4 regions of the Streptomyces sp. NPDC050388 genome follow, and region 2 is predicted to be linked to each of the others. Evidence: riboswitches for the same ligand, from Rfam matches in the RefSeq annotation. Region 2 holds a riboswitch; each other region holds the start of a gene.
The links. A riboswitch is a leader RNA that binds a small molecule or an ion and turns the genes downstream of it on or off. The one in region 2 is predicted to bind cobalamin.

Region 1: it holds a riboswitch for cobalamin, as region 2 does, so the genes downstream of both, AB0I73_RS22715 (ribonucleoside-diphosphate reductase subunit alpha) here and AB0I73_RS16675 ((2Fe-2S) ferredoxin domain-containing protein) in region 2, are expected to answer to the same signal.
Region 3: it holds a riboswitch for cobalamin, as region 2 does, so the genes downstream of both, AB0I73_RS02640 (energy-coupling factor ABC transporter permease) here and AB0I73_RS16675 ((2Fe-2S) ferredoxin domain-containing protein) in region 2, are expected to answer to the same signal.
Region 4: it holds a riboswitch for cobalamin, as region 2 does, so the genes downstream of both, AB0I73_RS11415 (iron ABC transporter permease) here and AB0I73_RS16675 ((2Fe-2S) ferredoxin domain-containing protein) in region 2, are expected to answer to the same signal.

What each region holds. Positions count from the first base shown of each region.
Region 1 is NZ_JBFAKH010000039.1:54,654-59,206, reverse strand. Features, by position in the region: gene mctP (monocarboxylate uptake permease MctP) at 1-1,142, shown strand, start outside; gene AB0I73_RS22720 (GNAT family N-acetyltransferase) at 1,238-1,744, shown strand; cobalamin riboswitch at 1,806-1,952, shown strand; gene AB0I73_RS22715 (ribonucleoside-diphosphate reductase subunit alpha) at 2,077-4,476, shown strand; gene AB0I73_RS22710 (ribonucleotide-diphosphate reductase subunit beta) at 4,476-4,553, shown strand, end outside.
Region 2 is NZ_JBFAKH010000025.1:65,269-69,821, reverse strand. Features, by position in the region: gene AB0I73_RS16680 (ferric reductase-like transmembrane domain-containing protein) at 1-912, shown strand, start outside; cobalamin riboswitch at 1,044-1,166, shown strand; partial or broken gene AB0I73_RS16675 ((2Fe-2S) ferredoxin domain-containing protein) at 1,303-1,490, shown strand; gene AB0I73_RS16670 (alpha/beta fold hydrolase) at 1,756-2,508, shown strand; gene AB0I73_RS16665 (cytochrome P450) at 3,394-4,553, shown strand, end outside.
Region 3 is NZ_JBFAKH010000003.1:40,667-45,219, reverse strand. Features, by position in the region: gene AB0I73_RS02655 (ABC transporter permease) at 1-346, opposite strand, end outside; gene AB0I73_RS02650 (ABC transporter permease) at 352-1,320, opposite strand; gene AB0I73_RS02645 (ABC transporter substrate-binding protein) at 1,341-2,936, opposite strand; cobalamin riboswitch at 3,114-3,323, shown strand; gene AB0I73_RS02640 (energy-coupling factor ABC transporter permease) at 3,353-4,066, shown strand; gene AB0I73_RS02635 (energy-coupling factor ABC transporter substrate-binding protein) at 4,063-4,440, shown strand; gene cbiQ (cobalt ECF transporter T component CbiQ) at 4,447-4,553, shown strand, end outside.
Region 4 is NZ_JBFAKH010000015.1:71,018-75,570, reverse strand. Features, by position in the region: gene AB0I73_RS11425 (ABC transporter substrate-binding protein) at 1-815, opposite strand, end outside; gene AB0I73_RS11420 (ABC transporter ATP-binding protein) at 831-1,616, opposite strand; gene AB0I73_RS11415 (iron ABC transporter permease) at 1,616-2,725, opposite strand; cobalamin riboswitch at 2,826-2,947, opposite strand; partial or broken gene AB0I73_RS11410 (VOC family protein) at 3,014-3,232, opposite strand; gene AB0I73_RS11405 (IclR family transcriptional regulator) at 3,387-4,184, opposite strand; gene AB0I73_RS11400 (PDR/VanB family oxidoreductase) at 4,181-4,553, opposite strand, start outside.

The DNA.
Region 1 (4,553 bases), on a different contig from region 2:
GGGAGAGCACCCACTGGTTCGTCAAGGACCTGCCGCTGCTGATCGCCTTCGGTGTGCTGGCGGCGTACACGTATTCGTCGGGTCTGCGGGCCCCCGCACTGATCGCGTTCGTGAAGGACACGCTGATCTATCTCGTGATCGCGGTGGCGATCATCTACATCCCGATCAAGCTGGGCGGCTTCGACGCCGTCTTCGCCAAGGCGAGCGAGGCGTACGGCGAGACCAACCCGGCCACGGGCGCGCCGCGCGGTTCGCTGGTGCCGGGCGAGGCGGGGCAGTGGACGTACGCCACGCTGGCGTTGGGCTCGGCGCTCGCGCTGTTCATGTACCCGCACTCGATCACCGCGACGCTGTCCTCGCGCAGCCGTGAGGTGATCCGCCGCAACACCACGATCCTGCCGCTGTACTCACTGATGCTGGGCCTGCTGGCGCTGCTCGGTTTCATGGCGATCGCGGCCGGGGTCGATGTCAGCAACGGGCAGCTGGCGATCCCGCAGTTGTTCGAGAACATGTTCCCGGACTGGTTCGCCGGTGTGGCCTTCGCGGCGATCGGCATCGGTGCGCTGGTGCCGGCGGCGATCATGTCGATCGCGGCCGCGAACCTGTTCACCCGCAACATCTACAAGGACTTCCTCAAGCCCGACGCGACACCGGCGCAGGAGACCAAGGTCTCCAAGGTGGTCTCGCTGCTGGTGAAGGTGGGTGCGCTGGTCTTCGTCCTCACCATGGACAAGACGGTCGCCATCAACTTCCAGCTGCTCGGCGGCATCTGGATCCTGCAGACCTTCCCCGCCCTGGTGGGCGGCCTGTTCACCCGCTGGTTCCACCGCTGGGCGCTGCTCGGCGGCTGGGCGGTCGGCATGATCTACGGCACGGTCGCGGCGTACGGGGTGGCCTCGCCGACGCAGAAGCACTTCGGCGGTTCGTCGGACGAGATCCCGGGCATCGGTGAGATCGGCTACATCGGTCTCACCGCCTTCGTGCTCAACGCCCTGGTGACGATCGCCCTGACGTTCGCCCTGAGGGCGGCCAAGGCCCCCGAGGGCATCGACGAGACCCGGCCGCAGGACTACACGGCGGACGCGGGCGACCCGGGTGTCAGCGCGGAGCTGCCCCTGGACACGGCGGAGAGCAAGCACTGACGCACCCGGCGTCCGGCTCCAGCCCCCTCGCGGGGCTCACGGGCCGTCGGAGAAATCCGGCGGCCCGTCGCCGTCCCGTCGGGCACACTCACCTCATGGACATCGTCACCCGGCCGGTGGAGCCGTACGAGTACGAGGAACTCGGCGAGCTCACCGCGCAGGCCTATCTCCTTGACGGGCTGCTCGACTTCGGGGAGAGCGACGCGTACCTCGGCCGGCTCCGGGACGTGGCGGGGCGGGCAGCGGCCGCCGAGGTGCTGGTCGCCGTGGAGCGGGGAACGGTGCTGGGCGGGGTGACCTTCGTGCCGGGCCCCGGTCCGATGGCCGACATAGCGGGGCCGGACGAGGCGGAGATCCGGATGCTGGCGGTCGCCCGCGCGGGCCGGGGCCGTGGCGCCGGGGAGGCCCTGGTGCGCGCCTGCGTCGACCGGGCACGGGCGATCGAGGGGTGCCGTCGGATCGTGCTGTCGACCCAGCGCACCATGCGCTCCGCCCACCGCGTCTACGAACGGCTGGGTTTCACCCGCACCCCCGAACGCGACTGGAACCCGCTGCCGGACCTGGACGACATCATGCTGCTCACCTACGAGCTGACGCTCTGACATTACCGCGCTCCAGCACCATCCCGACACAAGATATGGGTCCGCCGGCGACACACGGCACAAGATGTATGCTCATGCCTGCTGTCGCCGCAGGGGAATCCGGTGTGAATCCGGAACTGTCCCGCAACGGTGTACTTGTGCGTGTCCGCGTTTTCTGCGTTCCCGCACGGCTTCAGTCCGAGGACCTGCCGACAGTGCGCCCGGCCGTCCGGTCCGGGTGCCTGACGTCCGGGCCTCGTGGAATGGGCCGGTGGACGCGAGGTGCGTGCGCGCGCCCGTGTGCTGCCCCCCGCCCTCGACCAGGCCCCGTGCCGAGCGAGGGAGAGCCCCACGTGACCATCGCGCCAGCCGATCCGGCTTCAGCGGTCGACGTGACCGACATGAGCGGCGTGAGCGACGGCCCCGGTGCCGCGCTGCTGCGGACCCTGACCGAGCTGACCGTCGACCTCCAGGGCGCCGACCCCGGCCGGGTCGCCGCCGCCGCGCTGCGCGGCCGGTCCGCCCATGCGGACGAGACCGAGCTGCGGGAGCTGGCCACCGAGGCGGCGGCCGGGCTCATCTCCGAGGACCCCGCCTACTCCCGGCTCGCCGCACGACTGCTGACGCTCGGCATCCGTGCCGAGGCCGCCTCGCAGGGTGTCACGTCGTTCGCCTCCTCGATCTCGACGGGACACCGCGAGGGCCTCGTCGCTGACCGGACCGCCGAGTTCGTCGCGCTGCACGCGGCCCGTCTCGACGCGCTGATCGACCTCGGCGCGGACGACCGTTTCGGCTACTTCGGCCTGCGTACCCTGCACAGCCGCTATCTGCTGCGGCACCCGGTCACCCGCAAGGTCGTCGAGACACCGCAGCACTTCCTGCTGCGGGTCGCCGCCGGTCTCGCCGAGAGCGACACCTCCCGCTCGGTGGACGAAGTCGCCGCGCTGTACGGCCTGATGAGCCGCCTGGAATACCTTCCCTCCTCCCCCACCCTGTTCAACTCCGGTACCCGGCACCCCCAGATGTCGTCCTGCTACCTCCTCGACTCCCCCAAGGACGAACTGGACTCCCTCTACGACCGCTACCACCAGGTGGCCCGCCTCTCCCAGCACGCCGGCGGCATCGGCCTGTCCTACTCCCGCGTCCGCTCCCGCGGTTCGCTGATCCGCGGCACCAACGGGCACTCAGGCGGCATCGTCCCGTTCCTGAAGACCCTGGACTCCTCGGTCGCCGCCGTGAACCAGGGCGGCCGGCGCAAGGGCGCGGCGGCGGTCTACCTGGAGACCTGGCACTCGGACGTCGAGGAGTTCCTGGAGCTGCGCGACAACACCGGTGAGGACGCCCGCCGCACGCACAACCTGAACCTCGCGCACTGGGTGCCGGACGAGTTCATGCGCCGGGTCAGCGCCGACGCGCCGTGGTCGCTGTTCTCCCCGTCCGACGTCCCGGACCTGGTCGACCTGTGGGGCGAGGAGTTCGACGCGGCCTACCGGGCCGCCGAGGCGGCGGGTCTGGCGACGAGGACGCTCCCCGCGCGGGAGCTGTACGGGCGCATGATGCGCACCCTCGCCCAGACCGGCAACGGCTGGATGACCTTCAAGGACGCCGCCAACCGCACCGCCAACCAGACCGCCGAGCCGGGCCACGTCGTCCACTCGTCCAACCTGTGCACGGAGATCCTCGAGGTCACCAGTGACGGGGAGACGGCGGTCTGCAACCTCGGGTCGGTCAACCTCGGCGCGTTCGTCGACCGGGCGAACGGCGGCCTCGACTGGGAGCGGCTGGACACCACCGTCCGCACCGCCGTCACCTTCCTGGACCGGGTCGTCGACATCAACTTCTACCCGACCGAGCAGGCGCGCCGTTCCAACGCCCGCTGGCGCCCGGTGGGGCTGGGCGTGATGGGCCTCCAGGACGTCTTCTTCCAGCTCCGGCTGCCCTTCGACTCCCCCGGGGCGAAGGCCCTCTCGACCCGTGTCGCCGAGCGGATCATGCTCGCCGCGTACGAGACGTCCGCCGACCTCGCCGAGTCCCACGGCCCTCTGCCGGCCTGGGAGAAGACGCGTACGGCCCGGGGCGTCCTGCACCCCGACCACTACGGCGTGGAGGTGACCTGGCCCGAGCGGTGGGCCGCGCTGCGCGCGCGCATGGGCGCGACCGGCCTGCGCAACTCGCTGCTCCTGGCGATCGCGCCGACCGCCACCATCGCCTCGATCGCGGGCGTGTACGAGTGCATCGAGCCGCAGGTGTCCAACCTTTTCAAGCGCGAGACGCTGTCCGGCGAGTTCCTCCAGGTCAACTCGTACCTGGTGGACGACCTGAAGCGGCTCGGCGTCTGGGACGCGCGGACCCGTGAGGCGCTGCGCGAGGCGGGGGGCTCGGTGCAGGGCTTCACCTGGATCCCCGAGGAGGTGCGCGGGCTGTACCGCACCGCGTGGGAGATCCCGCAGCGCTCTCTGATCGACATGGCTGCCGACCGCACCCCGTTCCTGGACCAGTCGCAGTCGCTGAACCTGTTCATGGAGACGCCGACCATCGGCAAGCTCTCCTCGATGTACGCCTACGCCTGGAAGCGGGGCCTGAAGACCACGTACTACCTGCGCTCGCGCCCCGCGACCCGCATCGCCCGCGCGGCCCAGGGCCAAGCCCGAACGCAAGCACCCTCCCCGGCCCCCGGCCGGCAGTCGGCGTCCGACCCCGAAGCGGTCGCCTGCTCCCTTGAGAACCCCGAGTCCTGCGAGGCCTGCCAGTGATGTCCAGCACCGCCACCACCGCCCGAACCCAGAACCTTCTCGACCCGGGCTTCGAGCTCACCCTGCGCCCCATGCGC
Region 2 (4,553 bases):
GTCACCCTGCGGGCCGATCTGCGGGCCGCACTGGTCGACGCGAGTGCGGCGGTCGTCCTCACGGCGGCTGTGTTCGTGTTCTTCTGGGCGCGCATGGAGTCGGGCGAGTCGGCGACGGTCGCGGTCATGCCGTTCATGGACGACCCGCGTACGTACTGGATGTACCTGCTCAGCCAGGCGTTCGGCTGGTCGGGGCTGCTGTGGGCGTGGGGCACGGTCATGCTCGGGCTGCTGTTGTCGGGGCCGCGCCCGGCCCGGCTGCCCGTCTCCCGGCAGGTCCTGGAACGCTGGCACCGCACCACCAGTCTGACCACGATGGCGCTGATGTTCGCGCACGCGCTGATGTTCTCGGCCGAACTCGTGCGCTACGAAGATCAGGTGGGGTGGGCCGAGCGGTTGTGGGTCGGCTTCGCGGACGCCTTCGTGCCCGGCTGGTACGACTCCGGGACCGGCCGCATCGCCATCCCCCTCGGGCAGGGCGCCCTGTACCTGGCGATCCCCCTGGGGCTGCTGTTCTACGTCCGGCACCGCATCGGTGCGAACGCCTGGCGCCGACTGCACCGCTTCGTGATCGTCGTGTACGTGCTGAGCGTGTGGCACACCCTGCTGTACGGCACCAACGTCTGGTACGGCGAGTGGCCGCGCACCGTGTTGTGGCTGCTGCAACTGCCGGTCGCCGTCATGCTGTTGCTCCGGTTGCTGCGGCCGGCCCGGCGGGCGGAGCGGCTGGGTGCGCCGGGCCGGTGCCAGGGAGGGTCCCTGCCGGGCTGGGGCCTGCGGGCCGCGGGTCGGGTCGCCGCCGCGGCCGTCGTGATCGGTCTCCTCGCGGTGGTGGCGTCCGGCCACGACGGCGGCCGGGACCGCCTGACCGAGCCGCCCGTGAGCAGCCCGCACGCCCCCGAAACGGAATGACCGCTCGGCCCGAGCCGGTGGGCGAGGTGCCCGGCCCTTCGGCCGGGCCGTACCCCGGGGCGGGCAGAGGCCATCGTGGTGCGGGCGCCACCCGAGTGGAGGGCTGGCCGGCGACAGGGCGACGGCGGAGCGAGGAAGCCGGTGTGAATCCGGCGCGGTCCCGCCACTGGGACCGGTGAGCGGATCCCGACAGGCCACTGCCCGGGGCGGGTGGGAAGGCCGGGGCGAGCCTCGACCCGAGAGCCAGGGAACTCACGCGGTCGCCCCTCGACGAACCACCGGGGCGGATCTCACCGGAGACACGAAGGGCGTGGCGTGCCCGCAGCGCCGACCGGGGCGACGACCGAGGAGCCGGCGGGCGCAACCGCGGCCGGACCGGTTCCGTGCCGCATCGTCGTGCCGGGACTGCTGTTGCGGCAGACCCGAGGCGACCGGTGTCGATCACACGGCCCGGACCCGACGCCTGCGCACGGTGGCGCCGGTACGTGTCTCCACATGCTCGACGTCTGCGACCGGGCCGACGTCATTGTCGTCCAGCCCCCCCCGCCGAGGGCCGTGCCGTCGGTGCCCGGCCGGTCTGACCGGGGTCGGCCGACCTGTCCGACGGTGAGGGCGAACACGGGGGCCGGCAACGGGCATCGGCCGCCAGGTGGATCTTGGTGGTTGCCTCCCGTGGGTCGACCGATCTCTGCCGCCCCCGGCACCGGGCACCTGGCGGTCGCGCCCCGCGAGGTGCCCCTCGACGGTCGGCGCGCGGGCACCGTACGGTCGGCGATGGTCACACCGGGCCTGCCGGGCGGGCGACTCCGGCCGCAGGGAAGAGAAGAAGGGCGGGAAGCTCCGATGGAGGGCAAGGACCCCTGGATCAGACCACTGCGCGGTGCCGTGCCACCTCACGCGCGCGTGCTCTTCTTTCCGCACGCCGGTGGCGCCGCCTCGTTCTACGCGCCGTTCGCACGGCGGTTCCCCGAGGGGTACGATGTCGCGGCCGTTCAGTACCCGGGGCGGCAGGAGCGCTTCGACGAGCCGTTCGTGGCGACCGTCGAAGGACTCGCCGACCGGCTGCTGCCGTCCCTGCGGCGATGGGCGGCGGAGCCCGTGCCGCTCGTGCTCGTCGGCCACAGCATGGGGGCGTCCGTTGCCTTCGAGTCGGTACTCCGGCTCGGGCGCGACCGGTTGACGGCACACTGCCGTCTCGTCGTTTCCGGCCGGACCGCCCCGTCGGCACCGCGCGAGATCCCGGCTTTCGACTCCGACCAGGAGATCCTCGACCACCTTGCCGGTCTCGGCGGCACCGACCCGGAGATCGTCCGCAGCCCGGATCTCATGGACCTGTTCCTGCCCGTCATACGCAATGACTACCGGGCGGTGACCCGGTACCGGCCGGTCCCCGACGCCGTGGTGGACACGCCCGTCCTCTGCCTGACCGGGGACCGGGACCCGCAGGTCGCGCCGGAGGAGGCCGCGGCCTGGAAGAGTCACACCACGGCCGGTTTCCGGCTGAAAACGCTCCCCGGGGAGCACTTCTTCCTGGCGGACCATCCGGACACCGTCGTGCGGCTCGTCGCCGAGTGCGCCGACGCCGACGGGCGATGACGGACGGCATGTTCGCGGCTCGCGGGGGCTTGCGGTACTGCAGCGAGCGGGTTGGTGTACGCCCGCGCACGCACGGGGTCGTGAGCGCCGGTGGCTTCCTTCACGCGCCGGGTCGTTCGCCCGTGTGCCGGGTGTCCGTCAAGGGGTTCGGCACGGGCGGCGTTCAGACATGCCGCTGCCGAATCTGGCCGAAACCCACGGGGTGGGTGACCATGCCTCAGTGGCGGATGGTGCAGGTGGCGGCGGTCATGGCCCGGTTGTCACGAGAGAAGTGAATTCCCCGTTGGTGCAAGGGGTTTGAGTGCGAGTCGACGGGTACACGCCCCTCGCGGCGGGCCGCTGACTGGGCATCTCCCCTCCGGTTTCGGGGGGTTGCCATTGTGTGACCCAACGTGAAAACTGTGAGCGCATTCGGCCCGGAGGTATCGGGTCGAAGCGTGTTCTGGCACGAAAAAAAGCACTGAATCGTGGAACAGGAGAGTTCTGCGCGGGGCCGCTGCGCAGGAAAGTCGGGGGGATGCGGTGATGTCTGTTGGGTGCCTGGCGCACGTGTCACCAGGCTGCGGGCGTGCGGACCTGTCGGCCGCACGGCGGACGTCCAGACCGCTCGGAGCCGCCCCGTCGTACGGAACCTGTCCCGAGGTCTGCTGACGCCCCGGGAAGCCACCCGCATTCCGTGCGGGGCGGACGGGCGGGCGGCCCCGAGCGGCGGCCGGCCCAGCCTGACCACGAGTCGGCCGCCTGGCGCGGAGCGAGGACCGCCGACCGGTGCCATACCCGTTGACCACGCCCATGACGGCCACGGCTTCCCGCCCTGCCCGGCGGCCCCACAGTGCCGTCGGTGACCCACCGCCGGGCCCGCACGCCCTCACCCAAGGAGGAACGGTGACCAGCACACAACTGTCCGGGACCGAATCGCCCCTGGACGCGTTGGCCGACCGGTGGCGGTCCTTGCGCGAGGCGGGCCCCGTGACCTACGACGAAGGGCAGAAGCAGTGGCGCGTCGTGGACCACCAGGGGGTCTCCGCCGTCCTCGCCGACCCGGCGACGTACTCGTCCGACCTCACACCGATCACCCCCACCCAGCAGGACTTCGAGACCTTCCGGCAGGGCAACTTCGTCGGCATGGACCCGCCGGAACACCGCAAACTCCGCACCTTGGTGAGCCAGGCCTTCACCCCCAGAGTGGTCCACGGGCTCGAACCGCGCATCGAGGCCGTGTGCGCGAGCCTGCTCGACGGTGTCGCGGACCGGGACCGGTTCGACCTGGTCGACACCCTCGCCCACCCCCTGCCGATCGTCGTGATCGCCGAACTCCTCGGCATCCCCGCCGGCGACCACGGACTGTTCCAGGAGTGGGCCGGCACCCTCTTCGGCGGCGACCAGCTCGGCGACAGTCTCGACATGGCCGACCTGGAACGGGCGTTGGAGGCCATCGCCCCGACCGTGCGCGAGATGAACGGCTACGTGCTGGACCACATCCGGCGCCGCCGCGCCCACCCCGGGGACGACCTCACCAGCAGACTCCTCACCGCCGAGGTGGACGGAGTGCGCCTGGCGGACGAGGAGATCGTCGGATTCGTCGCCCTGCTGCTGGTCGCCGGGCACGTCACCACCACCGCGTTGCTCGGCAACGCCGTGGTCACCTTCGACCGGCATCCCGGAACCCTTGCCGCGCTGCGCGAGGACCCCGGTCGGCTGCCGGACGCCGTCGAGGAGGTACTGCGCTGGCTGCCGCCCTTCCCCGAACTGGGAAGGCGCACCACCCGGCCGGTGGTGCTCGGCGGCCACGAGATCCCGGCCGACACCCTGCTGATGGCGCACCTGGGTGCCGCCAACCGTGACCCCTCCCGCTTCACCGCTCCGGACGTCTTCGACGTGGCCCGCAGTCCGAATCCCCATCTGACCTTCGGCCACGGCATCCACTTCTGCTTCGGCGCACCGCTGGCCCGGCTGGAGGCACGGATCGCGCTGCACATGCTGATGGACCGTTTCCCCACCCTCACGGTCCCCTCCTACGACGACGTCACGTACCAGAACCCGGC
Region 3 (4,553 bases), on a different contig from region 2:
CGGCGGTGCCGATGACGGTGGCGGTGAGCGCGGCCACGACGCCGACGAGCAGGGAGACCCGTAGTCCGTAGACGCAGCGGAGCAGGAGGTCGCGGCCCACGTCGTCGGTGCCGAAGGGGTGGGACCGGCTGGGTGGGAGGAGTTTGGAGGCGAGGTCGACGGCCTGCTGGTCGAGCTGGACCAGTGGGGGGACGAGCAGCACCGCGAGGGCGGTGAGGGCGACCAGGGTGGCGGAGACGCGCAGGCGCAGGGTGTGGGTGGAGCGGCGGGTGGTGCCGTGCGAGCGCCAGGCGGTCGCGGCCGTGGGGGCGGTCGCGTCGGCCTTCTCGACGGTGGTGTCAGCCATGGGGATCACATCTCATCCAGCTTGACCCTCGGGTCGATCAGTCCGTACAGGAGGTCGGCGAGGAGGTTTCCGGCGAGGACGGCGGCGGTGGCGAGGGTCGTCAGGGCGGCCAGGAGGGGGAAGTCGACGGCGGTGGCCGCCTCGACGGTGGCGGCGGCGATGCCGGGCCAGCTGAAGACGGTCTCCACGAGGAGGGCGCCGGTGATGAGTTCGGGGACGCGGGAGCCGATGAGGGTGAGGACGGGCAGCAGGCCGGAGCGCAGGGCGTGGCCGAGCAGGACGGTGCGTTCGGCGAGGCCGCGGGCGCGGGCGCCGCGCACGGGGTCCTCGGCGAGGGCGTCGCCGACGCCCTGGCGGACGTAGAGGGTGAACCAGGGCAGTTGGGAGACGGCGAGGACGCCGGCGGGCAGGATCAGGTGGCTTGTGACCTGTGCGGCGGTGACGTGTTCGCTGCCGGTGTCGGTGAGGCCGCCGGCCGGGAGGACGTCGAGGTGGAGGGCGAACAGCCAGACGGCGAGCAGGGCGATCCAGAAGACCGGCGCGGCTTCCAGGCAGTAGGCGAGGGAGGTGACCGTGCGGTCGAGGAGGGAGCCGGGGCGGCGGGCGGCGAGGACGCCGAGCAGGGTGCCGAGGAGGACGGCGACGGCGAACGCGACGGTGCACAGCAGGGTGGACCAGACCAGGCGTTCGCCGATCGCCTCGGCCACCGGCTGCCGCATCACGCTGGAGTGGCCGAGGTCGCCGGTGAGGGCGGAGGTCAGCCACTCCCACCAGCGGACGGTGAAGGGCTGGTCCACGCCGAGGTTGGCCCGGAGCCGGTCCAGGGTTTCCTGGTCGGCGCCGAGGGCGGCGGTGCCGGCGTAGGCCTTGACGGGGTCGAACGGGGAGGCGGCGGCGAGGGCGAACGCGCCGAAGGTCACGACGAGGAGGACGGGCACGGCGAGCAGGGCCCGCCGTGCCACGAGGTGTCCCATCGCCGTCCAGGGCAGGGTCTTCACTTCTCGGGCTGCCAGTCCTCGGCGTTCCACCAGGGGCCGCTGGCGAAGCCGTGCTCGTGCGGTTCGACCTGGGTGGTGAGGTCGCCCCAGCGGTCGGCGAGGACGTACAGGTGGTCGATGTGGGTGAGGAAGGTGTAGCCGGGGTCCTTCACGAGTTCGCGCTGGAGGTCGTCGTAGGCGGCCTTGCGGTCGTCGGGGTTCTGGGCGCGGCGGCCGGTCTCGAGGGCCTTGTCGACGGCGGGGTTGTCGTAGTGGGGCATGTTGTTGAAGCCGTCTCCGGCGAGGGAGGAGTGCAGCAGGGTGTAGAGGCCGAAGTCGGGGTCGCCGGTGCTGCCGAAGCCGGCGAGGACGGCGTCCTTGCCCATGCGGGGTTCGATGACCTCCCAGGTGGCGCCCTCGACCTTGACGTCGATGCCGGCCTTCTTGGCGTCGGAGGCGTAGGCGAGGGCGTGGTCCTGGCGGACCTTGTCGCCGGAGGGGTAGAAGAGGGTGAACGCGGCGCGGGCGCCGTCCTTGGCGCGGATGCCGTCCTGGCCGGCCTTCCAGCCGTCGCGGTCGAGGATCTTCTTGGCCTCGGCGAGGTCCTGGGGGCGTTCGATGTCCTTGGCGTACCAGGGGTCGTCGAGGGGCAACGGCCCGTAGGCGGGGCGGCCGGCGCCGTCGAGGATCTTGTCGACCATGGCCTGGCGGTCCACGGCGAGGTCGAGGGCGCGGCGGATCGTGGTGTCGCCGGTGATCTTGTTCCCGGTGGGGAGGGTGACGGCGCGGAAGTCGTAGGTGGTGGCCCGGTAGGTCTTGCGGGCGTCGTCGTTCTTGAAGGTGGCGGCAAGGTTGGGCGGGAGGGTCGCGCCGTCGAGGTCGCCGGAGCGCAGCCGGGTGGCGCGGACGTCGTCGTCGGCGATGATCGCCATGGTGAGCTTCTTCACCTTCGGTGCGCCGCCCCAGTAGTCCGGGTTCGCCTTGAAGGTGAGCTTTTCGCCCTTGCTCCAGCCGGTGAGGACGTACGGTCCGGTGCCGATCGGCTCGGTGTTGAAGGCGCCGGTGTTGGGGTCCTGCTCGCCGGCGACGTGCTCGGGGACGATGGGCAGGACGGTGCGGGCCGGGAAGGCCGCGTAGGGGTACTTGAGGGTGAAGACGACCTTGTCGTCGCCGTCCGCCCGGACCTCCTTGACGGCGTCGAGTTCGCTCTTGGCGGTGTTGTTGGTCTTGTCGTCGAGCACCGTTTCGTACGTGTAGACGACGTCCTCGGCGGTGAGGGGTTCGCCGTCGCTGAACTTCACGCCCGGGCGCAGGGTGTAGGTGTAGGTGCGGCCGTCGTCGGTGATCTCGGGGAGCGCCTTCGCGAGGGCGGGCTCGAGTTCCAGGTCGGAGTCCCGGGCGAGCAGCCCGTCGAAGATCTTGGAGTTGCCGTCCTTGCCGTAGCCGAGCAGGGGGCTCAGGGTGTCCGGTTCGGAGGCGACCCCGATCACCACGGAGTCGGCGGACCCGCCGCCCGCGGCGCCGTCCGTGCCGCCGCCGGGCGCCGAGCACGCGGCGACCGCGGCGGCCATGGTCGCCGCGACGGCGGCACCCTTTATTCGTCGGGTCGTCATCTGATCTCACACCTTTGCTGCCCGGATCTCGTTGTTGCATATTAGTTGCAGCAGGGTTCTGCCCAGGACCCCCTCCCCTCATTCCCGCACTTCGGCGTGGTGGGCCCGTGGGGTGCGAGCTGCGGGGCGCCGTCCGTGCGCCCCCCGGGAGTGCTTGTCAGCGGCCCGGGACGGGGTCTAGTGTCGCCTCGCCTTGGTGAACGGGAAATCCGGTGTGATGCCGGTGCGGCCCTCGCCACTGTGATCGGGAAGTCCGGCTCCGGCCCCAGGCCCTGTCCCCCGACAGGACCGAACGGCAGCCACTGGGTCCCCCTCGGACCCGGGAAGGCGGAGCACGGGCGGTGGTACCCGTCAGCCAGGAGACCGGCCAGGGCGCGTCAACCATCCACGAGGTGCTGGAGAGGGTCTGCTGAGCCATGCACATAGCCGAGGGTTTTCTACCACCGGCGCACGCGGTCGCCTGGGGCGTCGCGTCGGCGCCGTTCGTCGTCCACGGAGCCCGGTCGCTCATCCGTGAGGTCAGGGAACACCCCGAGAGCACGCTGCTGCTGGGCGCGTCGGGAGCGTTCACCTTCGTTCTGTCCGCGCTGAAACTTCCCTCGGTGACCGGGAGTTGCTCCCATCCCACCGGCACCGGGCTGGGCGCCGTCCTGTTCCGGCCGCCGGTCATGGCGGTGCTGGGCACCATCACCCTGCTGTTCCAGGCCCTGTTGCTCGCCCACGGCGGGCTGACCACGCTCGGCGCCAACGTCTTCTCGATGGCGGTCGTCGGGCCGTGGGCGGGGTACGGGGTCTACCGGCTGGCGCGGCGGTACGGGGCGCCGCTGATGGCCGCGGTGTTCTGCGGCGCGTTCGTCGCCGACCTGTCGACGTACTGCGTGACGAGTGTGCAGCTGGCGCTCGCCTTCCCCGACCCGGGCAGCGGGTTCCTGGGCGCGCTCGGCAAGTTCGGTTCCATCTTCGCCGTCACGCAGATCCCGCTCGCGGTGAGCGAGGGGCTGCTGACGGTGCTGGTGATGCGCATGCTGGTGCAATCCAGCAAGGGCGAGCTGACCCGGCTCGGGGTGTTGGTGACCGGGCTCGGGAAGAAGACGGCGGGCGCGGGCGCGAGCGAGGCGGTGGCCCGATGAGCCGTGACGCGAAGATCAACTCCCTGTTGCTGCTTCTGGTCGCCGTGCTCGCCGTGGTGCCGCTGGTCCTCGGGCTCGGCGACCACAAGGAGGAGCCGTTCGCGGGCGCCGACGCGGAGGCGGAGACCGCGATCACCGAGATCGACCCGGACTACGAGCCGTGGTTCTCGCCGCTGTACGAACCGCCGTCCGGGGAGATCGAGTCGGCGCTGTTCGCCCTCCAGGCGGCGATCGGCGCGGGCGTGCTCGCGTACTACTTCGGGCTGCGGAGGGGACGCCGGCAGGGGGCGGAACGAACGCGGGCGGAGCAGGAGCGGGGGGCCGGCACCGAGGCGGACGTCGACGAAGCGGCCCCCGCGGGACCCGGGACCTGATCCCCCGTGCTGCCGATCGACGCGGCGGCGCACAGCAGTCGCTGGCGCCGCCGTCATCCCGTGGACAAGGCCGTGCTCGGGCTGGGGCTCACCGTGCTGGCGGTCTCGCTGCC
Region 4 (4,553 bases), on a different contig from region 2:
TCGCGTTCGACGACGGTCTCCCAGCCGACCGTCGTCCAGCTGTCCTTGAGGTCCTTCATGACGTGATCACCGCCCGCCTTGGTGATGATGTCGTGCGGACCTGCGTACGCACCCGAGGTCAGCGGCTTGTCCCGCCCGTCGTCGTAGAGGAAGACCCTCGGACGGTCCGCCCCCTTCGGCGCCTTCGCCTGCGCTTCGGCCACCTGCTCCCGGAACGTCGCGATGAGGGTTTCGGCACGGTCCTCGACGTCGAAGATCCTTCCCAGGTTCCGCAGATCGGTGTAGAGGGCGTCGAGCGGCGACATCACGCCCCGTGCCTTCCCTCTCCCGTTACGGCACGACTCACTCAGCAGATACGAGTCGACGCCCACCTCGTCCAGTTCGGCGGGGGTGAAGCCGGTTCCCTCGCTGAAGCCGTAGTTCCAGCCCGCGAAGACCAGATCGGCACGGGCGTCGAGGACCAGCTCCTTGTTGATCCTCTCCTTCGAGAGCCACGTGGTCTTCTGGTAGGCGTCCTTCCAGGGAACGGACGTGAGGTCGCCCTTGTCGTCGGGCATCACATAGCCCGCCATATGGCCCTCGAGTCCGAGCGCGAACATGATCTCGGTGATGCCGACGTCGTTGGTGACCACGCGCTGGGGGGCTGTGTCGTAGGTCTTCTTCTGGCCGCAGTTCTCCACGGTCACCGGATAGTGGCCGTCACGTGCGGCGGAACCGTCCTTCTCTCCTTCCCGAGAGGTGACCTGCGCACCGCAGCCGGTGAGGAGCAGGGCCGTGGCGAGCGCGAGTGCGGCGGGGCGTGCCAGGTGCGGCATGGTGGAGGTGGCTCCTCAGGTAGTGGGCTGAGCGGGCAGGAGACGGTCGAAGAGCAGCTGTACGGCGCCGGTCTCCGGGTGCGGGACGCGATGCGCCCGCACGCCGAAGACCTCGGCCAGCAGCTCGGGTGTGAGCACGTCGTGCGGAGCACCGGAGGCGACGATCCGGCCGCCGTCGATGACGTGGAGCAAGTCGCAGTGGAGTGCGGCGAGGTTGAGGTCGTGCAGTGCGGTGAGCACCGTCAGTCCGCTGCCACGCACCAGGGCGAGCACTTCCAACTGCTGGGCGATGTCCAGGTGGTTGGTGGGCTCGTCGAGCACCAGCACCCGGGGTCGTTGGGCGAGCGCCCGGGCGATCAGGACCCGCTGCCTCTCGCCGCCGGAGAGGGTGAGGAAGCCACGGTCGGCGAGGTGACCGGCGCCGACCCCCACCAGCGCGGCCGCGCACGCCTCGCGGTCCTCATCGGTGGTCCGGGCCGCCGACCGTTGGTGCGGCAACCGCCCCATCGCCACGACCTCGGCGACCGTGAAATCGAATTCGGTGACTGACTCCTGGGGCAGTGCGGCCACCCGACGGGCACTTTCACGCGCGCTCATGGCGTACAGGTCCTCACCGCCGAGCCGGACCGTACCGGCCGAGGGACGCAGCGCCCGGTAGACGCAGCGCAACAGGGTCGATTTCCCACTGCCGTTGGGCCCGACCAGGCCGACGAGCTGCCCCTCGGCCGCCCCCAGCGTGACCTCTTCCACCAGCCGGGCCCCCTCGGCCTCGACGGTCAGTGCGTCGACGTCGACCCGCATCACACGCCTCCGAAGGCGTAGGAACGGCGGCGCATCAGCAGGAGGAAACACGGCACGCCGATGGCCGCGGTCAGGACGCCCACCGGCAGTTCGACCGGTGCGAGCACCGCGCGGGACAGGATGTCCACCCAGACCAGCAGGACGGCTCCGGCGAGCGGTGCGACGGCCAGCAGCCGCCGGTGGTCGGCGCCGACGAGCATCCGTACGGCGTGCGGAACCATCAGCCCGACGAAACCGATCGCCCCGCTCACCGCCACCACCGCCCCCGTGACGGCCGCGGAGACCAGGAACAGCTCCTTGCGCAGCCTCCCCGGGTCCACTCCCAGCGCGGCGGCCGTCTCGTCGCCCATGGCCAGGGCGTTCAGACGGCGCGCCGACCACGCGAGGTGGACGAGGCCGCCGAGCACCGCCCCCGCGGCGATCGGAACGGAGGCCCAGTTGGCGCCGCCGAGGCTGCCGAGCAGCCACATCATCGCGGAACGAGCCGCCTCACCGCGCTCGGCCGCGAACACCATGAACGTGGTGACGGCCGAGAAGCCGTAGAACATCGCGGTGCCCGTCAGGACGAGCCGCAGCGGGCTCAGTCCGCGAGGGGTACGGGCGATCGCGTACACCAGCACCATGGCCAGGAGCGCGGAGAGGAACGCCGCCGTGGACAGGGCCCAGACGCCGAGCGCGCCGAAGGCTCCGAAGATGAGCACGGCGTTGGCGCCCACGGCCGCGCCCGAGGAGATGCCCAGCACGTACGGGTCGGCGAGAGCGTTGCGGACCATGGCCTGCACCGCGACGCCGATGGCCGACAGCCCGGCCCCGACGATCGCGGCCAGCACGGCCCGGGGAAGGCGCAGTTCCCAGACGATGGTGTACGCCGGCACCTGGCCGGGGGTCATGGACCCGCCCGTCAACCCGGCCCACAGGTGGTGTAGCACCTCGCCCCAGGAGATCCCCGACGCCCCGATCCCCACCCCGCAGACGAGGGACACGGGCAGAGCGGCGCCCAGGCCGATCAGGAGAAGGGGCAGTGGAACGCGCCGGGGGGACGCGGCCCCGGCTCCGGTACGGGGCGTGTGCGCGGGCGTGGCAGGTTCGGTTTCGAGGGTGGTGGCCACGGACGGGTCGCTTTCGCCTCAGGCCGTGCCCCTGCGCAACAGAAGGAGCGGCCCCGGGCGCGGGGCGCCCTGCGCAGCACCTCTCGCAGTCCACGGCGATTGACAGGAGCCTTCACACCGCGGGTAATCGGGCTTGCGGGGCCTCGGACGGGCTCCGCCTACCGTTGCGGGTCAGCGCCGGAATTCGACCGGACTTCCCCCGCGGGGCATGTGCAGCTTAGCCTGCCCACCAGGACACCCCCGCCGGTGGTGGCGGAAATCACCTTCCGCCGGGGTGGCCTGGCACTCTCACCGGACTTCTGCATCTGTCCTGGTCAACGGTCTGGCAGTGGGGAGTGCGGCTACAGGACCCCTGGCAGGGGCGAGCTGGTTCCGCGGTGCCGGGGTGCGCAGGGCGTCGAACTCGTTGCCCTCGGGGTCGGCCATGACCACCCGACTCCGGTCCGAGCCCCGGCCCACGTCCACCTTGACGGCGCCGAGGCCGAGCAGCCTGGTCACCTCGTCCTCGGCGAGCGGCTCCTCCAGGACCCAGCGGTGCCCGGGCGACCCGAGCACCTCGCTGCTCGCCGGCAGCGCGCCCAGCGCCGCGATGCGCTCCCGCACCCCGGCTCACAGAGCCGGTACCGGATCCGGCGAAACGGCGTCTCGTTCCGGGACCGGCTCATCCTCCGCTCCCCTGCGCGTCCGCCGGTCGGGTGCCGAGGGCGCGGGAGATGCCGCGTGCGGCCGTGCGGACCACGGGGAGGTGGGACCGGGCGGCGGCGTCGTTGGGCACGACCACGCCGACGGCCGCGACGACGTCGCCCGAGCCGTCGCGCACGGGGGCCGCGATGCCGAGGGCGTCCTCGTGCACGAAGCCGGGGCAGTACGCGTAGCCGTCGCGGCGTACGGCGGCGAGCTGGGCCCGCAGCCTGCCCGGGGCGACGGGGGTGGCGGCTGTGTAGGCGTTCAACCGCCCTGCCTCGACGACCTGTTCGCGCAGCCCGGCGGGGGCGTGCGCGAGCAGGACGAGGCCGCTGGAGGAGGCGTGCAGCGGCAGGCGGCCCGCGATCCGCGTGTAGTTGACGACGGAGCCGGGCGTGGACAGCCGTTCCACGAACAGCACCTCCTCCCCGTCGCGCACGGCGAGCTGCACGTGGTGGCCGACGACGTCGTGGACGCCCTCCAGGAACGGCATGGCGCGCTCGCGCAGTGTGAGGGCGGGCGAGGCGCGCGAGGCCAGCTCCCACAGGCGCACCCCGACCCGTACCAGACGCCGTTCGTCGCGCACCAGCAGCCCGTGCGCGACGAGTTCGGCGATCAGGCGGGAGGCGGTGGCCACGTGCAGTCCCGACCGGCGCGCGATCTCGGAGACGGACAGGGCGGGCTCGTCCTGGGTGAACGCCTCCAGGATGCGCACCGCCCGCGTCAGGACCGACTCGCCGGGTCCCCCCGCGCTCGCAGGTCGAGGACCGCTCACAGGTCGAGGACGAGGCGGGGGCAGGCGGCCCGGGAGACGCAGATCATCATGGTGTCGTTCGCGGCCTGCTCGTCGGGGGTGAGGAGGGAGTCGCGGTGGTCCACGGTGCCGTCGAGCACCGGTGTCTCGCAGGTGCCGCAGGTGCCCTCGCGGCATGAGGACAGCACCTGCACACCCGCCTGCTCGACGGCCTCCAGCACCGAGACGCCGGGCGGCACCGTCACGGTGCGGCCGCTGCCGGCCAGTTCGACCTCGAACTCCTCCTCCGCGGCGGCGGGCCGCAGGTCCTTGGGTGCGAACCGCTCGGTGTGCAGGGCGGCGTGCGGCCGGACGGCGCAGCGTTCCTCCACCGCCCGCAGCAGGCCTTCC